DNA from 3 places in the Mesorhizobium sp. BR1-1-2 genome. Region 2 is predicted to be linked to each of the others. Evidence: predicted binding sites of a transcription regulator. Region 2 holds the regulator's gene; each other region holds the start of a gene.
What was found. The regulator HrcA, encoded in region 2, represses chaperone genes, less so after heat shock. The targets are predictions, from matches to a motif close to GTTAGCACTCNCNNNNNGNGAGTGCTAAC.

Region 1 (4,164 bases), on a different contig from region 2:
TCGCTTCGGCGGTGATCAAAAGCGCGGCGATCGAGCCGGCATCCTGTAGCGCGGTGCGCACCACTTTCGCCGGATCGACGATGCCCGCCCTGATCATGTCGACATACGCCTCGTTCTGGGCATCGAAACCCTGATTGTGGTCCTTGCTGTCGGCGAGCTTGCCGACGACGATGGAGCCCTCGACGCCGGAATTCTCGGCGATCTGGCGGAGCGGCGCTTCGAGCGCCCTGAGCACGATCGAGATGCCGGCGGTGACATCGGCGTTGGCGCCGTTCAGGCCGGCAAGCGCCGTCCTGGCGCGCAGCAGGGCCACGCCGCCGCCTGGCACGATGCCTTCCTCCACCGCCGCGCGCGTGGCGTTCAGCGCATCATCGATGCGGTCCTTCTTTTCCTTGACTTCCGACTCGGTGGCGCCGCCGACGCGGATGACCGCGACGCCGCCGGAGAGCTTGGCCAGCCGCTCCTGCAGCTTCTCCTTGTCATAGTCGGAGGTTGTCTCCTCGATCTGGTTCTTGATCTGGGCGACGCGCGCCTGGATGGTCGCCTTGGTGCCGGCGCCGTCGATGATCGTGGTGGTGTCCTTTTCGATCAGCACCCGCTTGGCGCGGCCGAGCATCTCGATGGTGACGTTCTCCAGCTTGATGCCGAGATCCTCGGAGATCATCTGGCCGGATGCGAGCACCGCGATATCTTCCAGCATCGCCTTGCGGCGGTCGCCGAAGCCCGGCGCCTTGACGGCCGCGACCTTGAGGCCGCCGCGCAGCTTGTTGACCACCAGCGTCGCCAGAGCCTCGCCTTCGACGTCCTCGGAGATGATCAGCAGCGGCCTGCCGCTCTGCACCACCGCTTCGAGGATCGGCAGCATCGCCTGCAGATTGCCGAGTTTCTTCTCGTGGATGAGAATATAGGGCTCTTCCAGCTCCGCGCGCATCTTGTCGGCATTGGTGACGAAATAGGGCGAGAGATAGCCGCGGTCGAACTGCATGCCCTCGACGACGTCGAGCTCGGTGTCAGCGGTCTTGGCTTCCTCGACGGTGATGACGCCGTCATTGCCGACCTTCTCCATCGCCTTGGCAATCATCTCACCGACGCTGGCATCGCCATTGGCGGCGATTGTGCCGACCTGCGCGATCTCGGCCGACGACTTGACCTTCTTGGCCTTCGCCTTGATTTCCACGACGACGGCCGCGACGGCCTGGTCGATGCCGCGCTTGAGGTCCATCGGGTTCATGCCGGCGGCCACCAGCTTGGCGCCTTCGCGCAGGATCGAGGCGGCCAGCACCGTCGCGGTGGTGGTGCCGTCGCCGGCGAGGTCATTGGTCTTCGAGGCCACTTCGCGCACCATCTGCGCGCCCATGTTCTCGAACTTGTCGGCAAGCTCGATTTCCTTGGCGACGGTGACGCCGTCCTTGGTGATGCGCGGCGCGCCATAGGCCTTGTCGATGATGACGTTGCGACCCTTGGGGCCGAGCGTGACCTTCACCGCATTGGTGAGGATCTCGACGCCGCGCAGCATGCGGTCGCGCGCATCGGTGGAGAATTTGATTTCCTTGGCAGACATGATTTTATCCAGTTCGCATTTGGGGTGAGCAGTCACCGCGCAGAGGCGCGGTGCTTCAGTCAGGCGGCCTTCTTGGCTTCGGCGCTCTCTTCGATGACGCCCATAATGTCGGCTTCCTTCATGATCAGGAGGTCCTCGCCGTCGATCTTGACCTCCGTGCCCGACCATTTGCCGAACAGGATCAAGTCGCCGGCCTTGACGTCGAGCGGAACAAGCGCGCCGTTTTCGTCGCGGGCGCCGGGACCAACCGCGATCACTTCGCCTTCCTGCGGCTTTTCCTTGGCATTGTCGGGAATGATGATGCCGCCCTTGGATTTGATATCGCCTTCGGCGCGCCGGATGACGACGCGGTCGTAGAGTGGCCGAAATTTCATGAGAACTTCTTTCTGGGGCCGGCATAGGCGGCCGCAGCATTTATATAGGCGGTTTGGCACTCGATAGATAGGAGTGCCAGAACTATTTCTCGCCAACGGCCAAGAAATCCAATGATATAATTCGAGACGCGCAGAAATTCGTTCGGATGGGAGGAAAACTTTCTGTGAGCTTGAATTTCGCGGATGCGTATTTGTTATTTCAAAGGAGAAATAAAAGGCGTCGCGACCCTTGTTTGGAACTCAATTGAGGCGCATATATAAAACTCGTTGATTTGGTTGAGTTGGCTTTGTTTCAGAGCCCCGCCATTCACCACCGAATTCTCGAAAACGAGTGCATGCGCCGGTCCGGCGCACATTTCGTTCCGTTCGGACCCTGGAATGAAACCGACGCTGACCACGGATGTACCGGCAGCGTCGGGCATCGTCCCGGCGGTTCGAGTGGGAATGATACGGAAAGGCGCAGCCGCCCGTTTCCGCGGAAAGCCGCAATCATGACCAGCCGCACCACAAATACAGTCGTTCGCTTCAAGTCGGCGTTTTCGCTGCCCGGCTTTGATCAACCGCAACCGCCCGGAGAGTATCGGGTCGACCATGACGAGGAGGCCCTCGAAGGGACTTCCCAGATCGCATGGCGCCGCGTGGCCACCTTCATTCACCTGCCGGCGATCACCGCGAGCGGTGCCACGCAGCAGATGGTGCCGATCGAACCGGCATTGCTTCAAGCCTCGCTGGAGCTGGACGAGAGACAATCATGCGAACCACAACCCTGATGCAACGCAACGCACGCCCGGTCCGCCGCGAAGCCGTAACGCATCTCTTCGCCGTCGGACAGGCTGTCCGGCTGAAGAGCGGCATCGGCACGTTTCCAAAGGCCGCGGAAATCTACCGCGTCACGGCAACGCTCCCGCCGAGCGGAAATTCGCCGCAGTACCGCATCCGCAGCGACGTCGAACTTCATGAACGGGTGGCGACGCAGGACAGTCTCGAACCGGTCGACACTTCGCCCGGTGACAGCATAGCGCTCATCGAAAGGATCTTCGAACATGTCAAAGGGACAGAAACGCTCTAGCCGGGAGATCAGGAAGCCGAAGCAGGAGAAAGTCCCGCCCAACCCTGAAAGCGTATTCGGCGCCCAGACCAGACTTGCCGCCGATATCAATGCCCGGCGCGGCAAGGGCAAGAACTGACGTCGCGACACGGGCACGGATGACGATGAAGATCGTGATCGAATTCTATCGCACCCGAACCTCGGACGATGCGCATGCCGTGATCGGGCGCGAGACGGCGCAAGCGGCCAACCTCAACCATGCGATCGAGATCGCCAGGCTTTTGGCCAAAACCCTGAACATGCCGCAGCGGCCGGACGCCATGACGATCGCCGACGCGAAGGGCGCAACGATCTATTCCGGCGTTCTGGCGACGGAAGCGATCAATGAGGCCGGCCAACGCCATGAGCGCCCGTAGCAACGAAACCGATCGGCAGCGCAACGCCGCCGGGCTTGCCGTCTGGGAAAATGAGGGTGGGACATCGGGACGCGACTTCGCGGACCGTCAATATGGCCGCCGCGTCGAGGCGGATCGGTCCTGGACCGTCTATCATGTCTTCAGCGGAATTCCGGCGCTGGTCGACGGTGGTGCCATGACCGGCCTCAGCCGGTCGGATGCGACGCGCAGCATGTTGTCCCTTAATCAGCGCATGCCGAGCGCCCGACGGCGCGGGTTGCGGCGCCGCCGATTGTCCCACATGAGGCAGCGGCGGGCCAACCATGACGCTCTCCTTCCCCAACCCCAGCCGCAGATTCGATGAAGCGCGCGATTTTCGGTAGGTTGGCACTGTATCACGACCGTTCTGGTAAGACCGGAATGTCGCCTCCTGGAGCAAACGGCCAACGCGGTGCCGCAGTCGAGTAAAGGCTAGCAGAGTCGTTGCGGCCAAGATGGAGGTCGCCAGCGGAATGGCGCCTTTCTGGCTTCCAGAACCGGACCGTCTGTTTCCGGCCCCAAGGCTGCCGGACCGCAATGCGCCCAATTGCAGCCATTTATGGGTTTTCGGCGCTCCCGATAAACAGACGTTACCAGTGCGGCCCCCTTGGTACGCAGCGAGAGGTGGCCAACGGTGCGCTAGATCGTGTCTCCAATGGCAGAGCGCACAGCACTCGCTCGATGCGTCCGACCAGTGTCTTTCCCATATTGAAAATTGCTACACCGTTGTCCATCGCCGTGTGGCTG
Region 2 (4,164 bases):
CATGGCGATGCCGAAATCCCTGCTGCCATCAGGCGTTTCAGCCCAGTTGGCGGTGTAGACGCCGGGCGCGCCGTCGAGCGCGTCGACGCACAGGCCCGAATCATCCGACAGCGCCGGCAGGCCCGTCGCCTTGGCCGCGGCGAACGCCTTGATATAGGCGTTCTCCTCGAAGGTGGTGCCGGTTTCGTCGGGTTCGGGCAAGCCATAGTCCTTCGCCGATTTCGCCTCGAATCCGAACGGCGCCATCAGATCGGCGAATTCGCGCAGCTTGCCTTCATTGTGGCTGGCGACGACGATCTTTTTTCCGTCGAGTGAATGCATCAAAGTCCCCAGATTCTCGGCTCGGCGAATTCGATCGAATTGCCGGAAGGATCGCGGATATAGAGCGAGCGGCCGCCTTGCGGCCACTCGAATTCGCTTTCGATGGCGATGCCCTTCGCCTCCAGATGGGATCTCCAGCGGCTGATTTCATCGGCGGTCGCCGCGAAGCAGAGATGGCCTTCGCCCGATGTGCCGTGCGGGGGGACTTTCAGCCTCGCGTCGGGCGCGGGCGGGACCTTGGTCGCCTCGGCGTTGAAGATCAGCAGCACGCCGGCTCCGCAACGGAAGAAGAGATGGCGGCCCTCGACCTTCCCGAGAGGAGTGAGGCCGAGAATGTCGGTGTAGAAGGTTTCCGCGGCGGCTAGGTCGGTGACGTAGAGGGCTGATTCAAGAATGGCGGAGGGTATCACGAGGCGCCCCCCTCTGCCCTGCCGGGCATCTCCCCCACAAGGGGGGAGATCAGCCGCCATCGCGGCTTTCGCCAATTACTTTCGTTGTAGAAGTGAACGGAGCGCCAAAGCTGCCAATCTCCCCCCTCGTGGGGGAGATGTCCGGCAGGACAGAGGGGGGCGCTCACGCTCGGCATCCAGGATTCAAACCACCGCCATCTGCTGCAAACTCACCAGCCTCTGGATGCCTTTCTTGGCTAGGCCCATCAGCTCGGCGAACTGCCCTTCCGAAAAGGGTTCGCCCTCGGCCGTGCCCTGGATCTCGACGATGCCGCCCTTGCCTGTCATGACGAAATTGGCGTCGGTGCCGGCGGAGGAATCTTCGAGATAGTCGAGGTCGATGACCGGCTGGCCTTCATGGATGCCGCAGGAAATCGCCGCGACATGGTCCTTCAGCACCTTGCCGACGCTCACCATCTGCCGCGCTTCCATCCAGCGCAGGCAATCGTAGAGCGCCACCCAGCCGCCGGTGATGGAGGCGGTCCGGGTGCCGCCATCGGCCTGGATGACGTCGCAGTCGACGGTGATCTGCTGCTCGCCCAGCGCCTGCAGGTCGACCACGGCGCGCAGCGAGCGGCCGATCAGCCGCTGGATCTCCAGCGTGCGCCCGCCCTGCTTGCCGGCGGAGGCCTCGCGGCGCATGCGCTCGCCGGTCGAGCGCGGCAGCATGCCGTATTCGGCCGTCACCCAGCCTTTTCCGGAATTGCGCATCCAGCCCGGCACCTTTTCCTCCAGGCTTGCCGTGCACAGCACATGCGTGTCGCCGAACTTCACCAGGCACGAGCCTTCGGCATGTTTGGAGACGCCGCGCTCGAAGGAGATGGCGCGCATTTCGTCGAACTGGCGTTTGGAGGGGCGCATTCGGCCTGCTTTCTTGTCAGCTTTTTTGAATCTTGGCCGGCTTTTAGACGCATGCGGGGCACGGCGTAAAGGAAAATGGACCGGCGACCGCAAACGCGGCGACACTGGGTGATCGCGCAACGCGACACCGGATGATCGCAAGTGCGACACCGGGATGATCGCAAGTGCGACACCGGGTTGCGCGCGGCGCCGCGAAGTCTATATCCTTGAACCGGAGGTTATGGCCGCAATGACCAAGGCAGTCGATCCCGCTTCGCAGTCGCTCGCTCTTCCCGCGCCGGCACTTCAGGCGCTCGATATGCGTTCGCGCGACATCTTCCGGCGTATCGTCGATTCCTATCTGAGGGACGGCGAGCCCGTGGGATCGCGCAGCCTGTCGCGCATCCTGCCGTCCTCGCTGTCGCCGGCCACCATCCGCAACGTGATGAGCGACCTCGAACATCTCGGCCTGATCTATGCGCCGCACGTCTCGGCCGGCCGCCTGCCGACGCAGGCCGGCCTGCGCTTCTTCGTCGACGCCTTCATGGAACTGGGCGACCTCTCCGACGAGGAGCGGCGCAGCATCGAGGCGCAGGTGCGCGCCTCCGGCTCGGGCGCCACGCTGGAACACATGCTGACCGAGGCCAGCCAGATGCTGTCTGGCATGTCGCGCGGCGCCGGCCTGGTGCTGGCCGCCAAGAACGAGGTGGCGCTCAAGCACATCGAGTTCATCCAGCTCGAGCCGACCAAGGCGCTGACCGTGATGGTGTCGCAGAACGGCGACGTCGAGAACCGGGTCATCGATCTGCCGGCCGGCATCACCGTCTCGCAATTGCACGAGGCCTCGAATTTCCTCAACGCCCATATTCGCGGCCGTACGCTGGCCGAGGCGCGGGCGGAGGTCGCGCGTATCAAGGAAGAGACAAGGGCGGCGCTCGACACGCTGTCGCAGGACCTGGTGGAGAAAGGGCTGGCGGTGTGGGCCGGCGCGGAAAGCGGCCTGCCGGCGCGCCTGATCGTGCGCGGTCGCGCCAATCTTCTCGAAAACGTCACCGCCCAGGCCGACATCGAACTCTTGCGCCATTTGTTCGAGGACATGGAGACGCAGGACGGGCTGATCCAGCTGCTAGACCTCGCCGAGGCCGGACCGGGCGTGCGCATCTTCATCGGCTCGGAAAACAAGCTTTTCTCGCTCTCCGGCTCGTCGCTGGTCGTGGCACCCTACCGCGACAAGGACGCCCGCGTCGTCGGCGCGCTCGGCGTCATCGGCCCGACCCGGCTCAACTATGCCCGCATTGTCCCGATGGTCGACTATACGGCGCAGCTGATATCGCGCATGCTGCGCTGAGAGCTGGGATCGATCCAGACGGCCGAGGAGAGAAAAGATGGCGCTGGAATCGTTCAAGGCCCAGATCAGCCTGCTGCTGGAGGAGATGGTCAACCAGCCTGAGGATGTGCGGGAAGTGCAGGAGCAATTGCGCGAGAAGCTGCGCGAAATGCGCGCCATGGGCATGCCGCTGCCGGCCGACCTCGTCGAACTGGAAAAGAACCTCGACGCCGATCTCGACGCGGATACCTGACCCGAATTCCCCGTGTCGTCCGGAACGACTGCCGAGCCCGCCCGTTCCCTTGATGCATGTGATCCTCGGTCTTGGGACAACGACATGCATAGCGAAGCGAGAAGCTGGAGACTGGGATGATCAGACTTGCCGGCGCCGTGGCGATCCCTGCAGCATTGCTTTTCGCCGCGACGGCATTGGCCCAGCAGACAGAGCCGGTGCTCAAGGGCGCGGCCGCATTCGGTGACTGGCGGGCCGACAAGCCGGGCGTGCGCCGGCTGATCAGCCCGCAAGACCAGCCCAGGCCCTATGTCACCAGATCCGCCTCGAACAGCGCCGGTCCGGTGCAAAGGCCGCAAGGCGCCGAGCCGCGGCTGCCGGCGGGTTTTTCGGCGGAACTGATCGCTTCGGGCATCGACAATCCGCGCGTCGTGCGCGTCGCGCCCAATGGCGACCTGTTCGTCGCCGACAGCGAGGCCAACCAGATCCGCGTCTACCGTCTGGGCGAGGGCAACGCGAAACCCGTCAGTGACGGCGTCTTCGCCCGCAATCTCAACCAGCCCTACGGCATCGCCTTCTATCCGCCCGGGGACAGTCCGCAATGGGTCTACGTCGCCAACAGCGACAGCATCGTGCGCTTTCCCTACCGCGATGGCGACCTGAAGGCCTCCGGCGAGCCGGAAACGATTGTCCGCGACATTCCGGCCACTCATCACTGGACCCGCGACATCGCCTTCTCGCCGGACGGCAAGACGCTCTATTACTCGGTCGGCTCCGGCTCGAACGCCGCCCAGGACATGGCAAGGAAACCGCGGGGCGGGCTCGATGCCTGGGCCAAGTCGAAGCCGCTCGGCGCCGCCTGGGGCTCGGAGGAAGGCCGCGCCGACGTAAGGGCTTTCGACCCGGACGGCAAGAATGGCCGCATCGTTGCCACCGGCCTGCGCAATTGTTCGGGCATGGCCATCCAGCCGGCGACGGGCGCGCCGTGGTGCGTG
Region 3 (4,164 bases), on a different contig from region 2:
CGAGTCCTCGCTGGAAGGCCTGATGGTGATTGCCCGCGCCACCCGCGATCGCTCATCGATCAACGTCGTGGCCGATGAGGTGGCTGCCCTGATCGAGCAGGCAGTCCTCGCGGGCAAGGCGACGCGGCAAGCAGAGAACACTGCTGTCTGACGCTGGTTCCAACCGACTACGGTGGAGCAAAGCCTGAATGTGCAAAGAAAAGGGCGGCATCGCTGCCGCCCTTTCCGCATGCATAAAGCAGATGGCTGGATTAGAAATCCATGCCGCCCATGCCGCCCATGCCGCCGCCGGGCATACCGCCAGGCATACCGCCAGCCGACTCCTTCTTCGGAGCCTCGGCGATCATGGCTTCGGTGGTGACCAGCAGGCCGGCGACCGAGGCCGCGTCCTGGAGAGCCGTACGCACGACCTTGACCGGATCGACGATACCCATGGCGATCATGTCGCCATATTCGCCGGTCTGGGCGTTGTAGCCGAAGGTCGCGCCCTTGTTCTCGAGGATCTTGCCAGCAACGATCGATGCTTCCGCACCGGCGTTGGCAGCGATCTGACGGGCCGGAGCCTGCAGTGCGCGGCGCACGATGTTGATGCCGGCGGCCTGGTCGGAGTTGACGCCGGTGGCCTTGAGGTTGCCCGAAGCGCGCAGCAGGGCCACGCCACCGCCGGCAACGATGCCTTCTTCCACGGCCGCGCGGGTCGCGTTGAGGGCGTCATCGACGCGGTCCTTCTTTTCCTTCACTTCCACTTCGGTCGCACCGCCGACGCGGATCACGGCAACACCGCCGGCGAGCTTGGCCAGACGTTCCTGCAGCTTCTCCTTGTCGTAGTCCGAGGTGGTCTCCTCGATCTGCTGCTTGATCTGGGCAACGCGGCCCTGGATCTCGGCCTTCTTGCCGGCGCCGTCGACGATGGTGGTGTTCTCCTTCGAGATCGACACCTTCTTGGCGCGGCCGAGCATGTTGAGGCCGACATTCTCAAGCTTGATGCCGAGGTCTTCGGAGATGACCTGGCCACCGGTCAGGATGGCGATGTCTTCCAGCATGGCCTTGCGGCGGTCACCGAAGCCCGGAGCCTTGACGGCGGCGATCTTCAGGCCGCCACGCAGCTTGTTGACGACCAGCGTGGCCAGGGCCTCGCCTTCGACGTCTTCGGAGATGATGAGCAGCGGCTTGGAGGTCTGCACGACCGCTTCCAGGACCGGCAGCATGGCCTGCAGGTTGGAGAGCTTCTTCTCGTGGAGCAGGATGTAGGCGTCCTCGAGATCGGCAACCATCTTATCGGGGTTGGTGACGAAGTAGGGCGAGAGATAGCCGCGGTCGAACTGCATGCCTTCGACGACCTCGAGTTCGGTCTCGGCGGTCTTGGCTTCCTCGACGGTGATGACGCCTTCGTTGCCGACCTTCTGCATCGCTTCCGCGATCATCTTGCCGACCGACTCGTCGCCATTGGCCGAGATCGTGCCGACCTGGGCAACTTCCTCGGAGGTCTTGATCTTCTTGGCGGCCTTGCCGAGAGCTGCGACCACTTCGGTCACGGCCAGGTCGATGCCGCGCTTCAGGTCCATCGGGTTCATGCCGGCGGCAACCGCCTTGTGGCCTTCCTGGACGATCGACTGCGCCAGAACGGTCGCGGTCGTGGTGCCGTCGCCGGCGATGTCGTTGGTCTTCGAAGCGACTTCGCGGACCATCTGCGCGCCCATGTTCTCGAACTTGTCCTCAAGCTCGATTTCCTTGGCGACGGTGACGCCGTCCTTGGTGATGCGCGGTGCGCCGAACGACTTGTCGATGACGACGTTGCGGCCCTTGGGGCCGAGCGTGACCTTCACCGCGTCGGCGAGGATGTTGACGCCGCGCAGCATGCGCTCACGGGCGTCGCGGGAGAATTTTACGTCTTTGGCAGCCATGTTCAACTCCTGGCAGGGGCTCGGATTGAGCCCGAAGATTCAAGATTCAGGTGACGGAAAGGCCGATATTCAGCCGATGATGCCCATGATGTCGGATTCCTTCATGATCAGAAGGTCTTCGCCATTGAGCTTGACTTCGGTGCCCGACCACTTGCCGAACAGGATGCGGTCGCCAGCCTTGACGTCCAGGGGCACGAGCTTGCCAGCTTCGTCGCGGGCGCCGGAGCCGACGGCGATGATCTCGCCTTCCTGCGGCTTTTCCTTCGCCGTGTCCGGGATGATGATCCCGCCGGCGGTCTTGGATTCGGATTCGACCCGGCGTACGACCACGCGGTCATGAAGCGGGCGGAACTTCGACTTTGCCATGTTTTCTTCCTCGATGAGAACGGTGAGAAACAGTTCCTCCGTCCGGCGAAGCCGGACAATCTACAAAGCCCGGCGGAGCCGGGCCTGTGGTTAGCACTCACCAAGGGCGAGTGCTAACGTGGCGGTGAAATAGGCTGCTGGCCGGCGAGAGTCAAGGCGCGTGCGATCGGACAGCGGCGCGAAATTTGTTTTCCGTCAGAGCCTCCTCGCAGAACGCGCCGGTTGCCGCTGGCCTCTCATGCAAAATGCGCCGGTTCTGCCGGCAATCGACGGCAGAACACGGCGCGAAGGGGGGCTCTGCCGCTGCCGGTCAGAGATCCATGCCGCCCGACACTTCGATACGCAAGACGTGTCGACGTCACGGGAGAGTGGGGCGCGAAAGCCGCCGCCGGAAAACTATAGAAACAATCTCAGCTGCGTATGGATGATGGACCTGTAGTCGTCGATCGTGCGGCGACCCTCCTTCTCGTCCTGCGTCAGTGCCAGCCGCACGACCCCGCCGGCAAGCTGGAAGATCAGGAACACCACGCGCGCGAAGTCTTCGCGCCGGTCGGGCCGCAGCATCGGAGCGACGTGGTCGCAGAACATCTTGGCCTGGTGCCTTGTCTCTGCGATGTCGAGATTCTGCAGCGCCTTGTCGGCCTGGATCGCGTTCTGCAGATCCTGGATGGCGGGGTCGTCGGCCACGCGCCGGTAATAGTCCTCGAGCATGCGGTCCGCGGCAGTCGTTACGTCCTCAAGCCCGCTTATTTCTGTGATGATCGCACCGAAGCGTGCTCGGCTTTCCTCCGAGAAGCGCTCATAGAGCATCGCCAGGATCGCCGATTTGTTGGGAAAATAATGGTAGACGGTGGCGATCGGTCCACCCGCCAGAGCGCCCACCTCCTTCATCGTCACGGCGTCGATGCCTTTTTCGCCGATCAGCCGCATGGTCGTCGAAAGGATCGCGTCGATGCGTTCGCGGCTCCGCTCCTGCTTTGGCCTGCGCCTCGGCTCCGTCCCCGTCCGCCTTGCTTCCGCCATGCGCCCAATCTCTCGCGAGAGCTTCAACATTCCCGGTTGACAAGAAACATGATCAAGTATCAGTTTCGTAATGCTGACAAGTTGTCAGTTTTTTTATCGCGCTGCAAGGACGTTGGGAGGCGCCTCGTGACTGCGACACAAGCCGCACAAGCGGAAAATGGCGATTGGCTGGTCGGCAATCCGACCGGCGTCGAGCTCGGCTCCGCATTATGGATCGGCTCGGTCGGGCTGCTGATCCTCGGGCTTCAGCCCGTGCTGCTTGGCGCGCTCTACACCGAGGGCCATGTCAGCGGCGATGAGCTGGCGCTGGTCGCCACGGCGGAGATGATCGCGATCGCCATCGGTTCAGCCGTGGTGGCGATGCTGCTTTCCGCGCGCAACATGCGCTGGAAAAGCGCCGTCCTTTTGATCCTGCTGGCCCTGGCGAATGTATGGACCGCCCATGCCGCAAGCGCCAATGCGCTGATCACCGCCCGCGCCATCGCCGGGCTGGCTGAGGGCGGCCTAGTCGCGATCGCCACCGAACTGATCGCCCGTTCGCGCCGGGCCGAGCGCATCGGCGGCTATTTCGTGACGCTGCAGACGCTGGCGCAATGCGCGCTCGCTCTGCTTTTGGCGCTCTATGTCATCCCCGCCGCCGGGTCGCCCGGCGGCTTCATCGTGCTTGCCGTCGTCTGCGTCGTTTCGCTGGCGGCCGCTTTCACCGTACCCGGTGACTACGCCGACCTGCCGAAAGAAGAGAACCTGGCCAATGTGCTGACGGTTCCGTCGATCACCGCGCTATTGTCGGTCTTCTGCTACTTCATGTTCTTCGGCGCGATCTGGGCCTTCCTGGAGCCGCTCGGTGCGCAGTATGGGATTGATAGCTGGA

Region 1: groES (co-chaperone GroES) is a predicted target of HrcA. The motif match lies at 1,988-2,016, and genes of this name have one in related genera.
Region 3: groES (co-chaperone GroES) is a predicted target of HrcA. The motif match lies at 2,360-2,388, and genes of this name have one in related genera.

What each region holds. Positions count from the first base shown of each region.
Region 1 is NZ_JAIUID010000007.1:32,692-36,855, reverse strand. Features, by position in the region: gene groL (chaperonin GroEL) at 1-1,561, opposite strand, end outside; gene groES (co-chaperone GroES) at 1,621-1,935, opposite strand; gene LB551_RS17790 (hypothetical protein) at 2,427-2,705, shown strand; gene LB551_RS17785 (hypothetical protein) at 2,687-3,004, shown strand; gene LB551_RS17780 (hypothetical protein) at 2,979-3,122, shown strand; gene LB551_RS17775 (hypothetical protein) at 3,148-3,399, shown strand; gene LB551_RS17770 (hypothetical protein) at 3,368-3,742, shown strand; gene LB551_RS17765 (Gfo/Idh/MocA family protein) at 4,136-4,164, opposite strand, start outside.
Region 2 is NZ_JAIUID010000003.1:359,863-364,026, forward strand. Features, by position in the region: gene rdgB (RdgB/HAM1 family non-canonical purine NTP pyrophosphatase) at 1-321, opposite strand, end outside; gene LB551_RS08265 (VOC family protein) at 321-731, opposite strand; gene rph (ribonuclease PH) at 915-1,631, opposite strand; gene hrcA (heat-inducible transcriptional repressor HrcA) at 1,861-2,958, shown strand; gene LB551_RS08280 (hypothetical protein) at 2,996-3,190, shown strand; gene LB551_RS08285 (PQQ-dependent sugar dehydrogenase) at 3,307-4,164, shown strand, end outside.
Region 3 is NZ_JAIUID010000002.1:507,712-511,875, reverse strand. Features, by position in the region: gene LB551_RS05830 (TetR/AcrR family transcriptional regulator) at 1-151, shown strand, start outside; gene groL (chaperonin GroEL) at 252-1,904, opposite strand; gene groES (co-chaperone GroES) at 1,974-2,270, opposite strand; gene LB551_RS05815 (TetR/AcrR family transcriptional regulator) at 2,667-3,293, opposite strand; gene LB551_RS05810 (MFS transporter) at 3,420-4,164, shown strand, end outside.